Regions from separate parts of the Burkholderia sp. MSh2 genome, predicted to be linked through region 1. Evidence: predicted binding sites of a transcription regulator. Region 1 holds the regulator's gene; each other region holds the start of a gene.

Region 1 (5,959 bases):
GCATCAAGAGCATCCGCAAGAAATTCGCGCAGGAAATCGGCTTCCTGCCGCCGGTGATCCATATCCGCGACAACCTCGAACTGCGGCCGAACGCGTACCGGATCGCGCTGAAGGGCGTCGAGATCGGCGTCGGCGAAGTGTTCCCGGGCCAGTGGCTCGCGATCAACCCGGGCCAGGTCACGGCCGCGCTGCCGGGCGCCGTCACGCAGGACCCCGCGTTCGGGCTGCCGGCCGTGTGGATCGACGTCGCGATGCGCGAACAGGCGCAGGTGTACGGCTACACGGTGGTCGACGCGAGCACGGTCGTGGCGACGCACCTGAACCATCTCGTGGTCCAGCACGCGGCCGAGCTGCTCGGCCGCCAGGAAGTGCAGGCGCTCGTCGAGCGCACCGGCAAGGACGCGCCGTCGCTCGTCGAGGACCTCGTGCCGAAGACGATCTCGCTGACGACGCTGCAGAAAGTGCTGCAGAACCTGCTCGAGGAAGGCGTGCCGATCCGCGACATGCGCACGATCCTCGAGGCCGTGTCCGAACATGCGGGCCGCGGCGACGCGTTCGAGATCACCGCCGCGGTGCGGCTCGCGCTCGGTCGCGCGATCACGCAGCAGTGGTATCCGGGCGTGGGCGAGATGCAGGTGATGGGCCTCGATTCGAATCTCGAGCGCGTGCTGTCGCAGGCGCTCGCCACCGGCGCGAATCCGGGCCTCGAGCCCGGCCTGGCGCACAACCTTCTGACCGGTACGCAGCAGGCGATGCTGCGTCAACAGAATCTCGGGCTGCCGCCCGTGCTGCTCGTGCAGCACGCGCTGCGCGCGATGCTCGCGCGTTTCCTGCGCCGCAGCCTGCCGCAATTGAAAGTGCTGTCGTATGCCGAAGTGCCGGACACACGCACGATCAAAGTCGTTAACGTCATCGGGGGTTCCGCTTGAACATTCGCAAATTCACCGGCGCTACGAGCCGCGACGCCCTCCGTCTCGTGCGCGAGGCGCTCGGCGCCGACGCGGTCGTGCTGTCGAACCGCACGCTCGATGACGGCAGCGTGGAAATCGTCGCCCTCGCCGATTCGGACCTCGCCGCCGTGGCGCCGCCGGCCGCGGTGCGGCCGCGGCTCGCCATGCCGCGGCTGCCGGAATCCGTGCCGGCCGCCGCGGTGCCGGGCATCGTGTCGCGCCCGGGTGCGGCGCTGGGCCGCCCGGCCGTCAATCCGTACGCCGCCGACGAAGGCGGGCTGCCGGACGTGTTCTCGTCGGTCTTCGGCGCGAGCGCCGAGGCGGACGAGACAGCGGCGCACCTGCCGGCGGGCGACGTGGACGCGCCGGACGCGGCCGCGCCGTCGATCGCGGCACCTGCTGCCGCCGCGCCGGCCGCCGGTACGCCGGCCCCTGCTTCCGAACCCGCGCCGTGGCTGGTCGAGCACGCGAAACGCCTGACGCAGCAGCGCGACGCGCTGATCGCGCGCGCGCAGGCGACGCCCGCCGCGCCGCAAGCGAGCGCGCCCGCGCCGCAGCCGCAGCCGGCCGCGAGCGCGACGCCGCCCGACTGGGCGCGCGAGATCGTGCGCGACGCCGAACGCCGGATGCCGGCCGCCGCCGTGCGCGCGCAGGAAGCGAGCGCCGCGCAGGCCGCGCGGGCGGCCGAGCGCACGCGCCTGTCCGCCGACACGGCCGCCGCGGTGGCCGATGCGGTGAAGTCGCGCATCGAGCGGATCGTCAATGACACGGTGATGCAGGAGCTCGGCGAACTGCGCGGGCGGATGGACGAGCAGTTCGACAGCCTGATGTGGCACGACCGCCAGCGCCGCAGCGCCGTGCATGGCGCGCTGACGAAGCACCTGTTTGCCGCCGGCTTCTCCGCGCAGCTCGTGCGGATGCTGGTCGACAACCTGCCGTCCGGCGATGACATGCAGAGCTTCGAACAGGCCGCCGAGTGGGCGCAGTCGGTGCTCGCGGCGAACCTGCCGGTGCTCGACAGCGAGGATGCGCTGATGGAGCGCGGCGGCGTATTCGCGCTGATGGGGCCGACGGGCGTCGGCAAGACGACCACCACCGCGAAGCTGGCCGCGCGCTGCGTGATGCGCTTCGGCGCGAGCAAGGTCGCGCTGCTGACCACCGACAGCTACCGGATCGGCGGCCACGAGCAGCTGCGCATCTTCGGCAGGATTCTCGGCGTGCCGGTGCACGCGGTGAAGGATGCGGGCGATCTCGCGCTCGCGCTGTCCGAGCTGCGCAACAAGCACATCGTGCTGATCGACACGATCGGCATGAGCCAGCGCGACCGCGCGGTATCCGACCAGATCGCGATGCTGCACGGCGCGAACGCGCCGGTGCAGCGCCTGCTGCTGCTCAACGCGACCAGCCATGGCGACACGCTCAACGAAGTCGTGCAGGCCTACCGCAGCGCCGGCGAGCATCCGGATCTGGCCGGCTGCATCCTCACCAAGCTCGACGAGGCGACCCACCTCGGCGGCGTGCTCGACACGGTGATCCGCTACAAGCTGCCGGTCCACTACGTGTCGACCGGCCAGAAGGTGCCGGAGAACCTGTACGTCGCCTCGACCCGATTCCTGCTGAAGAGCGCGTTCTGCGTACCGCGCGACGGTTCGCCCTTCGTCCCGCAAGACGAGGACATGCCGACGCTGCTGTCCGCGCTGACCGCACGTTCCACCGCCGAGCTGCACGAGGTGCGATTTGGATAAACGGATCATCGACCAGGCTGAAGGATTGCGGCGCCTGCTGGCCGGGCGCACATCGCGGATCGTTGCGGTGGCGGGCGGGCCGGCGGGCGTCGGCTGCACGTCCACCGTCGTGAACCTGGCGGCGGCGCTCGCGTCGCTCGGCAAGGACGTGCTCGTCGTCGACGAGCGCGCCGACGTGCATTCGGCCAGCGCGACCCTTGCGGGCGCGTGGCTGCGCGAAGGCGAGCGCACGCGGGTGGCGGCCGGGTTCGGCCTGTGCGCGGCCGCGCGGTTCGCGCGCGCCGGCTATACCGATGCGCAGCTGAGCGACTTCATCGACGGCCCGGCCGACATCGTCCTCGTCGACGCGCAACTCGGCGCCGACGGCGCGTTCTCGGCGCTCGCGCGCGAGGCGCACGACGTGCTGATCGTCACGCGGGTTGCCGCGCAGGCGATCACCGAGGCGTACGCGTGCATGAAGCGGCTGCATTTCGCCCATGCGTTCGCGCAGTTCCGCGTGCTGACCAACCAGGTCGGCAGCCATGCGGACGCGAAGGTCGCGTTCGACAACCTCGCGGGCGTCGCGAGCCGCTACCTGACGGTGTCGATCGCCGATGCAGGCTGCGTGAGCGCGGATCAGCTCGTCGAGCATGCGCGCGAGCTGATGCGGGCGGCGGTCGACGCGTTTCCGTCGTCGGCGGCCGCGCGCGACTACCGGCAGATTGCCGCCGATCTGCTGTACTGGCCGATGCGTCCGGGTCCGGGCGCGGGGCGCGCCGTCCACGCGGGCGGCAAGCCGTCGTACGAGGCGGGCGCGGCACACGCCGCATGAGCGCCACCGGAAGGAGAGAGCCATGATGTACAACGCTCAAGGAAAGATGTCCCAGGCCGACGTGCTCGCGCAATATGCGCCGCTCGTGCGTCGTCTCGGGCTGCAGCTCGTCGCGAAGATGCCGGCGAGCGTCGATCTCGACGACCTGATCCAGGCCGGCATGATCGGCCTGATGGATGCCGCCGGCCGCTACAAGGAAGACCAGGGCGCGCAGTTCGAGACCTACGCGACGCAGCGCATCCGCGGCGCGATGCTCGACGAGCTGCGCAGCAACGACTGGCTGCCGCGCAGCCTGCGCAAGACGTCGCGCGAGGTCGAGCAGGCGGTGCACCAGGTCGAGCAGCATCTCGGTCGCTCGGCGAGCGAGGCCGAGATCGCGCAGCACCTGAACATGCCGCTCGACGAATACCAGGGGATGCTTCAGGACCTGCACGGCAGCCAGCTCATCTACTACGAGGATTTCGATCGCGCGGCCGACGACGAGCCGTTTCTCGACCGCTACCGCGTCGATCACGCCGACCCGCTGTCGGCGCTGCTCGACGAGCACCTGCGCGAGGCGCTCGTCGAGGCGATCGAGCGGCTGCCCGAGCGCGAGAAGCTGCTGATGTCGCTGTACTACGAGCGGGGTCTGAATCTGCGCGAGATCGGCGCGGTGCTCGAAGTGAGCGAATCGCGCGTGTGCCAGTTGCACAGCCAGGCCGTCGCGCGCCTGCGCGCACGGCTGCGCGAACAGGCGTGGGTCGGCGCCGAGTCCTGACCCTTTCGTGGCGGTCGCGCGCGCGGATGCGCATTCCGCGCGCCGATTTGCTACAATCCTTCCCGTTTTCCGAGGAGCGTTGCGACGGGCCGTCCCAGGCCCGCCAGGCTCGGAAAGCTTCACCAAGCAGCCGGCGAATGCGCCGGCCCCGCTTCCTGAACGGCGCTCACGTCACCAATCTAGAAACTTTTTAGAAAGGAGGGCGTGATGAACGCCATTATCGATACCCAGGCTTCCAAGGATTACGTCGTCGCCGATCTGGCACTGGCCGGCTGGGGCCGCAAGGAACTGAACATCGCCGAGACCGAAATGCCGGGCCTCGTGCAGATTCGCGACGAATACAAGGCGCAGCAGCCGCTGAAGGGCGCGCGCATCGCCGGTTCCCTGCACATGACGATCCAGACGGGCGTGCTGATCGAGACGCTGAAGGCGCTCGGCGCGGACGTCCGCTGGGCCTCGTGCAACATCTTCTCGACGCAGGATCACGCCGCGGCCGCGATCGTCGAGGCCGGCACGCCGGTGTTCGCGTACAAGGGCGAGTCGCTCGACGAGTACTGGGAGTACTCGCACCGCATCTTCGAATGGCCGAACGGCGAATTCGCGAACATGATCCTGGACGACGGCGGCGACGCAACGCTGCTGCTGATCCTCGGCTCGAAGGCCGAGAAGGACCGTTCGGCGATCGCGAAGCCGACCAACGAGGAAGAAGTCGCGCTGTACAAGTCGATCGCGAAGCACCTCGACATCGACGCGAACTGGTACTCGAAGCGCCTCGCGCACATCAAGGGCGTGACCGAGGAAACCACGACCGGCGTGCACCGCCTGTACCAGATGGAAAAGGACGGCCGCCTGCCGTTCCCGGCGTTCAACGTGAACGATTCGGTCACGAAGTCGAAGTTCGACAACCTGTACGGCTGCCGTGAATCGCTGGTCGACGGCATCAAGCGCGCGACCGACGTGATGATCGCGGGCAAGGTCGCGGTCGTCGCGGGCTACGGCGACGTGGGCAAGGGTTGCGCGCAGTCGCTGCGCGGTCTGGGCGCGACCGTGTGGGTCACCGAAATCGATCCGATCTGCGCGCTGCAGGCGGCGATGGAAGGCTACCGCGTCGTGACGATGGAATACGCGGCCGACAAGGCCGACATCTTCGTGACGGCGACCGGCAACTACCACGTGATCAACCACGACCACATGAAGGCGATGCGCCACAACGCGATCGTCTGCAACATCGGTCACTTCGACTCGGAAATCGACGTCGCGTCGACCCGCCAGTACCAGTGGGAAAACATCAAGCCGCAGGTCGACCACATCATCTTCCCGGACGGCAAGCGCGTGATCCTGCTGGCGGAAGGCCGCCTCGTGAACCTCGGCTGCGCGACCGGCCACCCGTCGTTCGTGATGTCGAACTCGTTCGCGAACCAGACGCTCGCGCAGATCGAGCTGTTCACGCGCGGCGAACAGTACGAGAACAAGGTGTACGTGCTGCCGAAGCATCTCGATGAAAAGGTGGCGCGCCTGCACCTCGCGCGTATCGGCGCGAACCTGTCCGTGCTGTCGGACGAGCAGGCTTCGTACATCGGCGTCGGGAAGGAAGGCCCGTTCAAGCCGAACCACTACCGCTACTGATCCGTTGCGCCGCCGCCGCGGCGCCGGATCGCCGGCCGCCGCGGCGCGCCTTCGGGCGCCCGCGGCGGTC
Region 2 (5,959 bases), on a different contig from region 1:
TGGCGCATACGCCACCCCATATATACCGCCAAGCAGGAGCGTTTTAATGACTCACGTTGTGACCGAAGGCTGCATCAAGTGCAAATACACGGATTGCGTGGATGTGTGCCCGGTGGATTGCTTCCGTGAAGGTCCCAACTTTCTCGCCATCGATCCGGACGAGTGCATCGACTGCGCCGTGTGCGTCGCCGAATGCCCGACCAATGCGATCTATGCCGAAGAAGACGTTCCGGGCGACCAGCAGCAATTCACCGCGCTGAACGCCGAGCTGGCGAAGGACTGGCCGTCGATCACGAAGACCAAGCCGGCACCGGCCGACGCGGACGAGTGGAAGGACGTGCAGGACAAACTGCACCTGCTCGAACGCTGATCGCGCGGCGGCTGCAAAAAAATTTGTGCGCCGCAGCCCAAAGGTGTTGACAGCTTAGCCAGCACCCCATACAATCTCGTTTCTCTGCTGTTGTTTGTTCCCCGATAGCTCAGTCGGTAGAGCGCCGGACTGTTAATCCGTAGGTCCCTGGTTCGAGCCCAGGTCGGGGAGCCAAAAACGCAAAGGCCCGTTGAAAGTGGACGGGCTTTTTGCTGGTACGCAAACACGCAGATATACCGATTTATTCCCCGATAGCTCAGTCGGTAGAGCGCCGGACTGTTAATCCGTAGGTCCCTGGTTCGAGCCCAGGTCGGGGAGCCAAAAACGCAAAGGCCCGTTGAAAGTGGACGGGCTTTTTGCTGGTACGCAAACACGCAGATATACCGATTTATTCCCCGATAGCTCAGTCGGTAGAGCGCCGGACTGTTAATCCGTAGGTCCCTGGTTCGAGCCCAGGTCGGGGAGCCAAAAACGCAAAGGCCCGTTGAAAGTGGACGGGCTTTTTGCTGGTACGCAAACACGCAGATATACCGATTTATTCCCCGATAGCTCAGTCGGTAGAGCGCCGGACTGTTAATCCGTAGGTCCCTGGTTCGAGCCCAGGTCGGGGAGCCAGACAGCGAAAGGCCCGTCATTCGACGGGCCTTTTGTTTTTCCGGCCCGCCTCGCGCGTTTTCGTGGCACGGGCATGCGCATGCTAGAGTCTCTGTCCCGCATTCGCATCCGGTCACGTCGATGAAGCACCGCCTCCTCCGCTCCGCCCCGCTCGCCCTGCTCCTCTCCGCGCTTGCCGCGGCACCGCTTGCCCATGCGGAGGAAGTCGGCAGCGTCAACACCCATTTCCGCGTCACGGGCTCCGATCGCGTGGTCGTCGAGGCGTATGACGATCCGGTCGTCAACGGCGTGACCTGCTACGTATCACGCGCCCGCACGGGCGGGATCAAGGGCACGCTCGGCGTCGCCGAGGATCCGAGCGAGGCGTCGATCGCCTGCCGGCAGGTCGGCCCGATCAGCTTCAAGGAGCCGCTCAAGCAGCAAACCGACGTGTTCAGCGAGCGCATGTCGTTCATCTTCAAGACCTTGCACGTCGTGCGCGTGGTCGACGCGAAGCGCAACACGATCGTCTACCTGACCTACAGCGACCGCATCGTCAGCGGCAGCCCGAAGAACGCCGTCACCGCGGTGCCGATGCCGGCCGGCACGACGATTCCGGTCAAGTAAAGCCCGCGCCGGCCGGACGCGCGAGCGATACACTGTCGGTTCGACCGCTCCCGCGCCCGATCATGTCCGCGCTCCGCCTTCCAGATTCCGCACGCTACTGGCGCACGCCGCTGCTGCCGGACGCGGATCTCGTCACGGCCACCTATCGCGATCACACGTTCGCCCCCCACTGGCACGACGCGTACACGATCCCCGTGATTCTCGAAGGCGCGGAACGCTTCACCTATCGCGGCAGCGGCTACGTCGCCGAAACCGGCACCGTGCCCGTGATCAATCCCGGCGAAGTGCATACGGGTTCGCGCGCGGCCGATGAAGGCTGGTGCTACCGCGTCGGCTACATGCCGGTCGAATTCATCCGCGAACTCGCAAGTGCGATCGCGGGCCGCCCGCAGGACGCGCCGTGGTTCCCGCCCGACGTGATTCGCGACGTCGATCTTGCGGCCCGGCTCACGCGCGCGCACCGGATGATGGAGGCCGGCAGCGAACACACCCGGCCCTCGCATGCGCATCCGCCGACCGACGACGATCCGGCGGCAGGCGGTCCCGCGGCAGGCAGCTCGACGACGGACGCCGTGCGCATCTACGATCCGCTCGCCGCCGAGACGGCAATGCTCGACGCGCTGTCGACGCTGATCGTGCGCCACGCCAATGCGCAATCGCAACCGGCGCGCCTCACCGCGGACGAACCGCGCGTCGACGCGATGCGCGAGCGGCTCGCCGCCGACCTCACGTGCACGGTGACGCTCGACGAAGTCGCGTTGGCGGCCGGGCTGTCGCCGTTCCACGCGGCCCGCCTGTTCACGCGCACAACCGGCATGCCACCGCATGCCTGGCGCAACCAGCTGCGCTTGCAGCGCGCGCTGGCGCCGTTGCGCGCGGGCGTGCCGGTCGCCGATGTCGCGGCGGCCAGCGGCTTCGTCGATCAAAGCCACTTCACCCGGCACTTCAAACGCATGTTCGGCGTGCCGCCCGGGCGCTGGCAGGCGCGCTGACGCCGCGGCCTCCGCGCACCGCCCGGCATGCGAGCGCCGCGATACCGCCGGCGTCGGCGCGCACCGATCCCGATCCCGCAAGCGCAAGAACATACAAGCCCGCCTTTCGCCCGCCCGCTATCCTCCGGTTCATGGAGGAATACGCTTTGAATCCGACACCCGCATCGCCCGCTCGCCGCCCGCTCAACGAATGGCTGGACGGCGCACGCGACACGATCCCGATGATGATCGGCGCCGCGCCGTTCGGCGTGATCTTCGGCACGCTCGTCGGCGGCGGCCCGCTTGCCGCATGGCATGGCGCGCTGATGTCGCTCGCCGTGTTCGCGGGCTCCGCGCAGTTCATTGCGCTCGGCCTGATCGCGGGCAGCGCGGGCTTCGTCGTCGTGCTCGCCACCACGCTGATCGTGAACCTGCGTCACCTGCTGTACAGCGCGACGCTCGCCCCCTATGTCGCGCACCTGCCGCTGCGCTGGCGCGCAACGCTCGGCGCACTGATGACCGACGAGGTATTCGCGGTCGCCTACGCGCACTACCGGCACTTCGCGCCGGGCACCATCGGCCCCCACTACTTCTTCGGGTCCGGGCTCGCGATGTACCTGAACTGGCAGGTCTGGACGCTCGCGGGCATCGGCTTCGGCGCGGCGTTCCCGGGCCTGCAGTCGCTCGGCCTCGATTTCGCGATGGCGGCAACCTTCATCGCGATCGTCGTCCCGCAGCTCGGCACGCTGCGCTATTTCGCGGCGGCCGCGACGGCCGGCACGCTGGCTTGCTTCTGGCAAGGCTGGCCCTACAAGCTCGGGCTGCTCGGCGCGGTCGCCGCCGGCGTCGCGATCGGCGTCGCACTCACGCTGCTGCACAAGCGCGCGCGCGCCGGCTCGCACCCGGAGGCCGCATCGTGAGCTACGCGCTACTGATTCTCGGGATGGCCGTCATCACCTACGCGATCAGATCGACGCTGTTCCTGTTCGGCGAACGGCTGACCTTCCCGCCGCTCGTGCGGACGGCGCTCGGCTTCGTACCCGTCACCGTGCTGACGGCGATCATCGTGCCGATGGCCGTCTCGCCGCACGGCGGCGCGGCCGAGCTGACCTGGCGCAATCCGCAGCTCGTCGGCGCGCTCGCCGCCGTGCTCGTGTCGGCGGCGACCCGCCGCCCGCTCGTGACGATCGCGGCGGGCCTCGCGGTGTTCTTTCTCTGGCAAGGGGTCGTGCTGCCCCACTGGCTGCCCGCCTGAGCGAGCGGGCGAGCGCTTGGCCCGGCGCGCTCAAGTTTCCGCCCGGCGCGCCGATATACGGGGTGAACACCCGCCACCGGCCTCGTCGCGCACCGGTCAGTCGACGCTGCGCCCGCCCCGGTGCGCCGTGCCGGCCGCCGGCTTGCGCGGGCCGCCATCGAGACGATTCATGGGCCAGATCACCCTTTCCCTCAAGGACGACACGCTCGAGTCCCTGCGCAAGGACTACGATGCGTTCGTCCGCGTGTCGCTGAAGCTCGACCCGCAGTTCGCGACGCCGTCGTTCGAGGATTTCCTGCGCGCCAAACTGCTCGACAACATGGTGCCGCTGACCGAGCACGCCGTGCAGCGGATGCTGCAGGGCGGCCAGTACGCGTGGGCAAAGCGCACGCTCGACAAGGAATTTCCGGACGTCGTCGCGATCCTGATGCGACAGGCCGGCGAATTCGGCTTCGGCTTCGCGTCGCGTTCCGAATGGACGCCCGACGAACTCGCGAAGGCTTGCCGCGACTGGGCAAAGGCAATCGTCGCCGAAGCGCAGGCCGATCCGGCGCTGATCGACCCGCTCGCGTCGCAGATCAAGGGGGCGGCGCAGGACATCCAGACGCTCGAGGAACTGATGCAGACGCCCGCGTGGCGGCTCGCGGAATCGCTGCGGCAACGGATTTACGAGGCCAAGCTCGCGTGCGAGATGAGCGTCGGCAGCACCGCGCGCGACAAGCTCGGCGAACTGCGCGGGCTGCTCCGGCTCGGTCTCGCGCACGGCTCGTTCCAGAAGCAGGAAGCGCAGCAGATCATGGAATACCTGCGGCTGCTGAAGCCGGAGATCTTCGTCGAGGAGCCGTACGACGTCTTTGCACGGCTCGCCGCGTGGCTGCGCAGCGTATTCACGCCGGCCGCCACGCGACCGGCGCAGGGTCCGGGACAGGGACAGCGCCGGCCGTAACGGCACGCCGTTGCGCATGGACATGTGACGGCGGCCCGGTTCGTACGACGCGAACCGGGCCGCCGTCGCGGTGCCGCGCCCGGCGCGCGCAGCCGGCTAGCGTTGGCTGCGCGGTGCGTCGGGCGGACACACCACGGGGGCATGGGCACCGGCCGCGCCCTGCACCGCCACGCCCGTCGCGGCACACGCGTCCGACACGACGAACGCCGTCGGCGCGGCACCGATCAGCATCGCGCGAATCCGGCGCATGGCCTGCTCCACGAAAAATCGTCAGATCGAACCGCAGCGATGCGGCCGGCCGCGCCTCGCCGCAACACGCGGCAGGTACGACGAAAGACCCGCAGGCTCTCGGCTCTCCCGGGCCGTTACCCGCCGTTCCACCTGCCGACGAACAACGCCCCTTCCCCGCACCGGCGTACCGCGCCCCTCCGCGCTCGCGTGCCGGCCCGCGGTGCCGTATGATGCGAGGCGATTCCTCCCGCGCCTTGCGCGCCTTCTTCGTCATGCCCAACCTGGATTTCACGCTGACCGGCGAATACGTCGAGCTGCACAACCTTCTCAAGATCACCGGCCTCGCGGACAGCGGCGGCTCCGCAAAGCTGATCGTCGCGTCCGGCGCGGTAAAAGTAGACGGCGCGGTCGAGCTGCGCAAGACCTGCAAGATCCGCGCAGGCCAGGTCGTGCTGCTCGGCGACACGCGCATCGCGGTGCGCGAGGCATAGCGCCGGTTCCCCTTTCCGCGACATGGCCATCGGCGCGCGCGTTCGACACGGTGCGAATAAAGCCGTAAGCTGGTTGTCTCTCAAAATAACTACATATAGCGCGGGCCCGCACCCGTGCGAGCGCCCATCCCATGTCGCATTCCGGTCTTACGCGGACGGCCGCCGCGCCGCCGTCCCTGTCCAGTCACGCCGCCGATACCGCGCGCCTCGCCGCGCCGCTCGCGATCGCGCAACTTTCCCAGATGGCGATGAGCGTCACCGACACGGTGCTGCTCGGTTCGCTCGGCCCCGATTCGCTCGCGGCGGGCGGGCTCGGCGCGAACTTCTTCTTCGTCATCGTCACCATTCTGCAAGGCGTGCTGTCGTCGATCAGCGTGAGCGTCGCGCATGCGCGCGGCTCCAAGGCCGACGAGCGGGTGCCGCACATCTACTGGACCGGCTTCGCCCTGTCCGTGCTGCTCGCGATTCCCGCCA
Region 3 (5,959 bases), on a different contig from region 1:
CGAGCGCCCGTAGTTCACGAGATCGTTGCCGCCCGCGAACACCGCGAACAGCGTGTTGGCCGGCCGGTAGCCCGGCGCGCGCTCCATGTATTCGCGCCACGAGTCGATCTGCTGCACGAGGCCCGGCACGACGAGGTGCTGGTCGGTCGCCGCGCCGCCGATCGCCCAGTTGTAGAGCGGCAACTGCAGCGCGTTCGCCAGATACTCGGCCCACACCGGGCCGTTGCTGAAGCGTCCCGCATGCCAGCTCGTGCCGTTCGGCAGCTTCCACTGGCTCGCGTTGAACATGTTCTGGGTGTCGGACAGGCTGTCGCCGAACACGATCAGCTTGTTGACGCGCGCATCCTGCTGCGCGGCATCGAGCGTCCACACCGTGTAGTTGAACGACAGCGCGTTGTTGGCCGCGACCGCCTGCGTGAGGTCGGTCCGGATGCCTTTCGCGGCGAGCGTCTTGCGGCACACGTCGGCGAGCGTCTCTTGCGCCGTCGTGCTGTAGAACATGTTCTTCCACTGCGTGATGCCGTCCGCCCACCAGTAGCCGGGCACGCGATACCAGTCGCCGGCGGCGGGGTCGCGCGCCCACTCGTAGGTCGCGGCCGGCTTCAGCGGATCCGGATCGATCCGGTACCAGCAGCGCAGGTACGTGTAGGTGTCGGTGCCGCGGCGCGCCGCGCGCGGCGTGGCGGCGGACGCGCTCGACGCGGCCGGCGGCACGACGTCGGGGCCGCCCGGCGACAGCGACATGTCGCCCGTCGGCGTGGGCAGCGGCGCGGGGGCCGCGGCGTGCGCGGCGGGGAGCGCCAGCGCGACGACGGCGGAAACGGTGGCAATGCGGGATGACGCGGGAATGCGGAAATATGGCATGCGGCCCTCTTCTGATTGTTGTGACTGGACGGCGGCGCGGTGGCGCGGCCGTGTATCGGAAGGGACCGTGGATGCCGGGCTCGGGCCCGGTCTGTCGAAACGTGAAATGCCGCGTGGCGGCAAGGGGCGGCGGGCGTGCCGCCGGCCGGTCAGCGCGTGAGTGCGGACACGCGGCCGTCGGGGCCGTAGACGCCGGCCGGTGCGGGCGTCGAGCGCAGTACCGCGAGCGCGCGCTCGTTGTAGTCCATCCGGATCCGGATCAGCATGCCGTTGTTCGCATTGGCCTGGCGCGCGCGTTCGGCGGCCTGCTGCAGCAGCTGCCAGCGGCCGGCGAGGCGGGCGTCGCGTTCGGCGGCCTGGTCCATCCCCTTCTTGCCGGACGGAAAGCCGAGCGCGGAAAGCTGCGTGTCGCGCGTGCGTTCGAGCTGCGCGAGCCGGTCGATCAGCTCGCTTTTCTTTTCGACGATCCCCGGCAGCATCGCGAGCGGCTGGGCCGTCGTCAGCGCCTTTTCCTCGTAGGCGAGCAGGGACGCGAACGCCTCGACCGTCGCGTGTTCGTCGTTGACCGTGGCCAGCAGCTCTTCTCTCATCGCGTCATGCTCGTCGCGCCGGCGCACGGGGTTCGGCGCGCCGGCAAACCGGGGGCCGGCCGCGAGGCCGGATCAGCTGCCCTGCGGGCGCTGTTGCTGCAGCAGCTCGCGGGCGGTATTCAATACGCCGTCGGCGATCTTGTTCGCGTCGATCGTCAACGTGCCGTTGTTCAGCGCATCCTTGATCGACTGGACCAGGCCCGAGTCGATATCGGCGCTGCCCGACGCGGATGCCGAACGCAACTGGCCGGACAGACCCGACAGGTTCACGGTCGAATCGCCGCCGGTCGATCCGGCATCGGCCGCCTGCGCGGACGACTGGGCCGTGCCGGAAGGCGCACGGGTCGCGCCGTTGCCGGTCGGCGCCACGGGGCTCGGGTTCGGAGTGGAATCGATCTTCACGATGGGTTTCCTGTTCGGTTTGACCCAGATAACGGCCGGGCCGGCCCGAACTTTAGCATCGCGAGCCTGGAATTCTCCGAATAAACAATTCTTTACATTCTTGCGGCGCTATCCGTCCCTATAACGGAATCTCCACGGTGCCGGCGTCCTTGACGATCGCCGTGACGATCTGGCCCGCCGCCATCCGCACCCGTACCGACTGGCCCGGTGCCGCATTCGCCAGCGCGCTGCCCTCGGCCGAGATCGTGAAACCGGGGCCGGCCGCGACGACCCGCACCGTCTGGCCGGCCGACACCGACGCGGCGCTCTTCAGCATGTCCTGCCGCAGCGGCAGCCCGGCCGAGATGCGGGCGAGCGGGGTCGAGCCGATCGCCTGCGCCGGGTCGGTGATTACCGCGAGCGGCAACACCGTCAGGTCGCCGTCGCGTGCGACCAGGTCGGCCGCGGTCAGCGGCTCGCCGGGCGCGATCTGGCGCGCGGCGACGTAATAGGTGGCCTGCACGGTGACCTTGGCCTGCAGGTAGACGGTCCACGGCCGTTCGCCCGCGCAGCGCACGCCGACCGTCGTGCGGCCCCACAGGCGCGCGCCGGTCGGCAGGAACGGTTCGAGCGTCGTGCACGTGGCGAGCCCGCGCGGAAACGCGTTCGTGACCGTCGCGGTGGGCTTGCCGGGCAGGCCGGCGATCTGCTGCTGCAGGAATGTGAGGGCCGCGCGGCGGATCGTGTCGGGATCCTGCTGGCCGGGCGGCGTCGCGGGCTGGGCCGCGGCAGCCGTTGCCGGGGTGGCGGACGCCGCGATCGGGCGCGGCGCGGCGCGGGTGGCCGCCAGGCGTGCCGCGGGCGACGGTTGCGGTGCCCGCCGTGCCGGATTCGATGCGGGTTCGGCCGTGCCGGCGACGACCGTCGCGACCGTGTCGCGGTCGGCGGTGCGCGGGGCGCCATACCCGGCGCGGGCGGCGGCCGCGTAGGCCGGGGCCGGTGCGGCGACCGGCGGCGGGACGGTCGTCACGACCATCGTGCCGGCCGGCTGCGCCGCGTAGCCGCTGCCGGATGCGCCGGCGCCGGCCACCGCGCCGCTGGCCGCGCGACCCGCGTCGGGCGCGAGGCCCGCACCCGGCGCGGCCGTGCCGCCGAATTGCCCGCCGCTCGCCGCGTTGGCGTGCGCGAGCGCGGTTTCGGCCGTCTCGCCGCGTCCCGGAATCACGATCATCCCGTCGTCCGCGTGCGCGGCCGGCGCGGAGATCCACAGCGCCGCGACGAGCGCAAACGCACGCCGGACGTGCGTAAGCCGCCCGTTCCTTCCGCGAAGTGCGCTGCCAGTCATCGCCGTGCCCCCGATTCGTTGCTCCGCTTCGCATTCTAGGGAGCGGGGCGGTCGCGCAAACGATGAATAGAGGGGGGCTTTGCCGCGTTATTCGCCCGATTGCCGGTTGCGCGCGACGCCTACCATCGCTGTCATGGAAAAAAGCCTCTCGGGTCGCCATCCGGCGTGAGGGGCGTGCAGCGCTTCATACGGAGAGACGCACACATGCTGGACAAACTCGATGCGGAATTTGCGTTCGGCCGACAGGCGCTCGACGTGCGCGCCTACCGGCAGGAACTGCTTTCGTCGAACATCGCGAACGCCGACACGCCCGGCTACGAGGCCCGCGACGTCGATTTCGCGTCGACGCTCGCGCGCTCGCTGAAGCAGACGGGCGGCGGCCTTGCGCCGAGCAACGCCGCGCAACTGCCGATGACGCAGCCGGCCGGCGTGACGAGCGGCATGTCGATGGTGTCGACGGCGGCGGGCCACATGGCCGGCACCGTGAAGCTGATCCCGACGGGCGGCCCGTCGGACGATTACGGCCGCGCCGCGTACCGGATGCCGCTGCAGCCGTCGCTCGACGGCAACACGGTCGATCTCGACGTCGAGCGCGTGCAGTTCGCGAACAACGCGCTGCATTACCAGACCGGGCTGACCGTGATGACCCAGCAGATCAAGTCGATGATCGCCGCGATCACGACCAACCAGTGACGGCGCGCACCGCCTCCGAATCCGTATCCGAGCAAAAGGAGCTTCCATGCCCTCGTTGATGAACATCTTCGGCGTTGCCGGCTCGGCGCTGTCCGCGCAGTCGCAGCGCCTGAACGTCACCGCGTCGAACCTCGCGAACGCCGACAGCGCGACGGGCCCCGACGGCAAGCCGTACAAGGCCAAGCAGGTCGTGTTCGCGACCGACCCGATCGGCGGCGCGCGCACCGCGTCCGGCCAGGGCGTGGGCGGCGTGCGCGTGACCCGGGTGGTCGACGACCCGTCGCCGATGAAGTCGACCTACGACCCGGCGAACCCGGCCGCCGACGCGAACGGCTACGTGCAGATGCCGAACGTCGATCCGGTGCAGGAGATGGTGAACATGATTTCGGCGTCGCGCTCGTACCAGGCCAACGTCGAGACGCTGAACACGGCGAAGACGCTGATGCTCAAGACGTTGACGATCGGCTCGTAAGCCGCGCGCCGACCGACCTTACAGACCCGACAGTTTCGACAGAAGGCTACCCAGGATGACCTCCTCCTCCAGCACGACGATCGGCAGCAACGGCACGACCGTGTCCAACCTGCCGACCGACACGATGAATACCAACAACGTGTCGTCGACCAACGGCACGTCGGCGAGCGACCTGCAGGCGACGTTCCTGAAGCTGCTCGTCACGCAGCTGCAGAACCAGGACCCGACCAGCCCGGTCGACAGCTCGCAGATGACGTCGCAGCTCGCGCAGATCAACACGGTGAGCGGCATCGCGCAGCTGAACACGTCGCTCACGTCGCTGTCGACGCAGCTCGCGGCCGGCCAGCAGACGCAGGCCGCGATGCTGATCGGCACCAACGTGCTGGCGCCGGGAAGCTCGGTCGCGGTGAAGAACGGCGTGGCGTCGCCGTTCGGCGTGACGCTGTCGAGCGCGGTGTCGAACCTGACGGTCACCGTGAAGAACTCGTCGGGCACCGTCGTGAACACGATCAACGCGGGTGCGCAGTCGGCCGGCACCGTGCCGCTCACCTGGAAGGCGACCGACTCGTCGGGCAACCCGCTGCCGGACGGCAAGTACACCATCAGCGCATCGTACGTCGACAGCAACGGCACGCCGCAACCCGCCACGACGCTCGCGACCTCGCAGGTGCAGAGCGTGATCAAGCAGGCGGACGGCTCGGCGGGGCTCGTGCTGGCGAACGGCACGACGGTGGGGCTGACCCAGGTCGCGTCGATCTACCCGAGCACCGCGTCGTCCACGCCGGCTTCTTCGTCGACGACGGCTTCGTCGTCCACGTCCTCGTCCGGCACCACCACCAGCAACTGATCGAGCTTTCTCGCAACGGAGACCGAAATGGGTTATCAACAGGGTCTGAGCGGCCTCGCCGGCGCATCGAACGCGCTCGACGTGATCGGCAACAACATCGCGAACGCGAACACGACCGGCTTCAAGTCGAGCACCGCGGAGTTCGCCGACATGTACGCGAACTCGGTCGCGACGTCGTCCGATTCGCAGATCGGGATCGGCACGCAGCTGAATTCGGTGGCGCAGAACTTCAGCCAGGGCACGATCAACACGACGAGCTCGTCGCTCGACGTCGCGATCAACGGCAACGGCTTCTTCCAGATGTCGAACAACGGCTCGATCACGTATTCGCGTGACGGTACGTTCCAGCGCGACAAGAACGGCTACATCATCAACTCGCAGGGCATGAACCTGATGGGTTACGCGGCCAACGGCAACGGCGTGATCAACACCGCGCAGACCGTGCCGCTGCAGGCGCCGACGACCAACATCGCGCCCACCGCGACGACCACGATTTCCGCGCAGTTCAACCTGAACTCGCAGGACACGGTGCCGACCAAGACGCCGTTCAGCGCGACCGACAACACGACCTACAACTACTCGACGTCGATCCAGGTATACGACTCGCTGGGCGGTTCGCAGGCGGTCAACATGTACTTCGTGAAGTCGACGTCCGGTACGTGGGAAGCGTACGCGGGCGTCCAGGGCGGCAGCACCACCGATCTCGGCACGGTCACGTTCAATTCGTCGGGCGCGATCCAGAGCACGACGACGGGCACGCCGCCGAC

What was found. Region 1 encodes FliA, which starts transcription of late flagellar genes. Its sites were predicted from a motif close to CTAAAGTTTNNNNNNNNNNNGCCGNTA; they were not measured.
Region 2: the regulator FliA is predicted to act here: its motif matches at 3,847-3,873, upstream of GQ57_RS21185 (DUF4088 family protein).
Region 3: the regulator FliA is predicted to act here: its motif matches at 1,886-1,912, upstream of flgM (flagellar biosynthesis anti-sigma factor FlgM).

The regions. Positions count from the first base shown of each region.
Region 1 covers NZ_JPGM01000004.1:51,779-57,737, reverse strand. Annotated here, with positions in the region: gene flhA (flagellar biosynthesis protein FlhA) at 1-929, shown strand, start outside; gene flhF (flagellar biosynthesis protein FlhF) at 926-2,695, shown strand; gene GQ57_RS02750 (nucleotide-binding protein) at 2,688-3,506, shown strand; gene GQ57_RS02745 (RNA polymerase sigma factor FliA) at 3,529-4,263, shown strand; S-adenosyl-L-homocysteine riboswitch at 4,329-4,438, shown strand; gene ahcY (adenosylhomocysteinase) at 4,471-5,889, shown strand.
Region 2 covers NZ_JPGM01000032.1:97,173-103,131, forward strand. Annotated here, with positions in the region: gene fdxA (ferredoxin FdxA) at 47-370, shown strand; tRNA gene GQ57_RS21145 (tRNA-Asn) at 469-544, shown strand; tRNA gene GQ57_RS21150 (tRNA-Asn) at 616-691, shown strand; tRNA gene GQ57_RS21155 (tRNA-Asn) at 763-838, shown strand; tRNA gene GQ57_RS21160 (tRNA-Asn) at 910-985, shown strand; gene GQ57_RS21165 (CreA family protein) at 1,106-1,591, shown strand; gene GQ57_RS21170 (AraC family transcriptional regulator) at 1,654-2,583, shown strand; gene GQ57_RS21175 (AzlC family ABC transporter permease) at 2,715-3,482, shown strand; gene GQ57_RS21180 (AzlD domain-containing protein) at 3,479-3,817, shown strand; gene GQ57_RS21185 (DUF4088 family protein) at 3,987-4,763, shown strand; gene GQ57_RS43085 (hypothetical protein) at 4,860-5,012, opposite strand; gene GQ57_RS21195 (RNA-binding S4 domain-containing protein) at 5,267-5,485, shown strand; gene norM (multidrug efflux MATE transporter NorM) at 5,617-5,959, shown strand, end outside.
Region 3 covers NZ_JPGM01000056.1:22,345-28,303, reverse strand. Annotated here, with positions in the region: gene GQ57_RS28865 (SGNH/GDSL hydrolase family protein) at 1-864, opposite strand, end outside; gene GQ57_RS28860 (flagella synthesis protein FlgN) at 1,014-1,454, opposite strand; gene flgM (flagellar biosynthesis anti-sigma factor FlgM) at 1,527-1,856, opposite strand; gene flgA (flagellar basal body P-ring formation chaperone FlgA) at 1,975-3,180, opposite strand; gene flgB (flagellar basal body rod protein FlgB) at 3,385-3,873, shown strand; gene flgC (flagellar basal body rod protein FlgC) at 3,920-4,345, shown strand; gene GQ57_RS28835 (flagellar hook assembly protein FlgD) at 4,401-5,192, shown strand; gene flgE (flagellar hook protein FlgE) at 5,220-5,959, shown strand, end outside.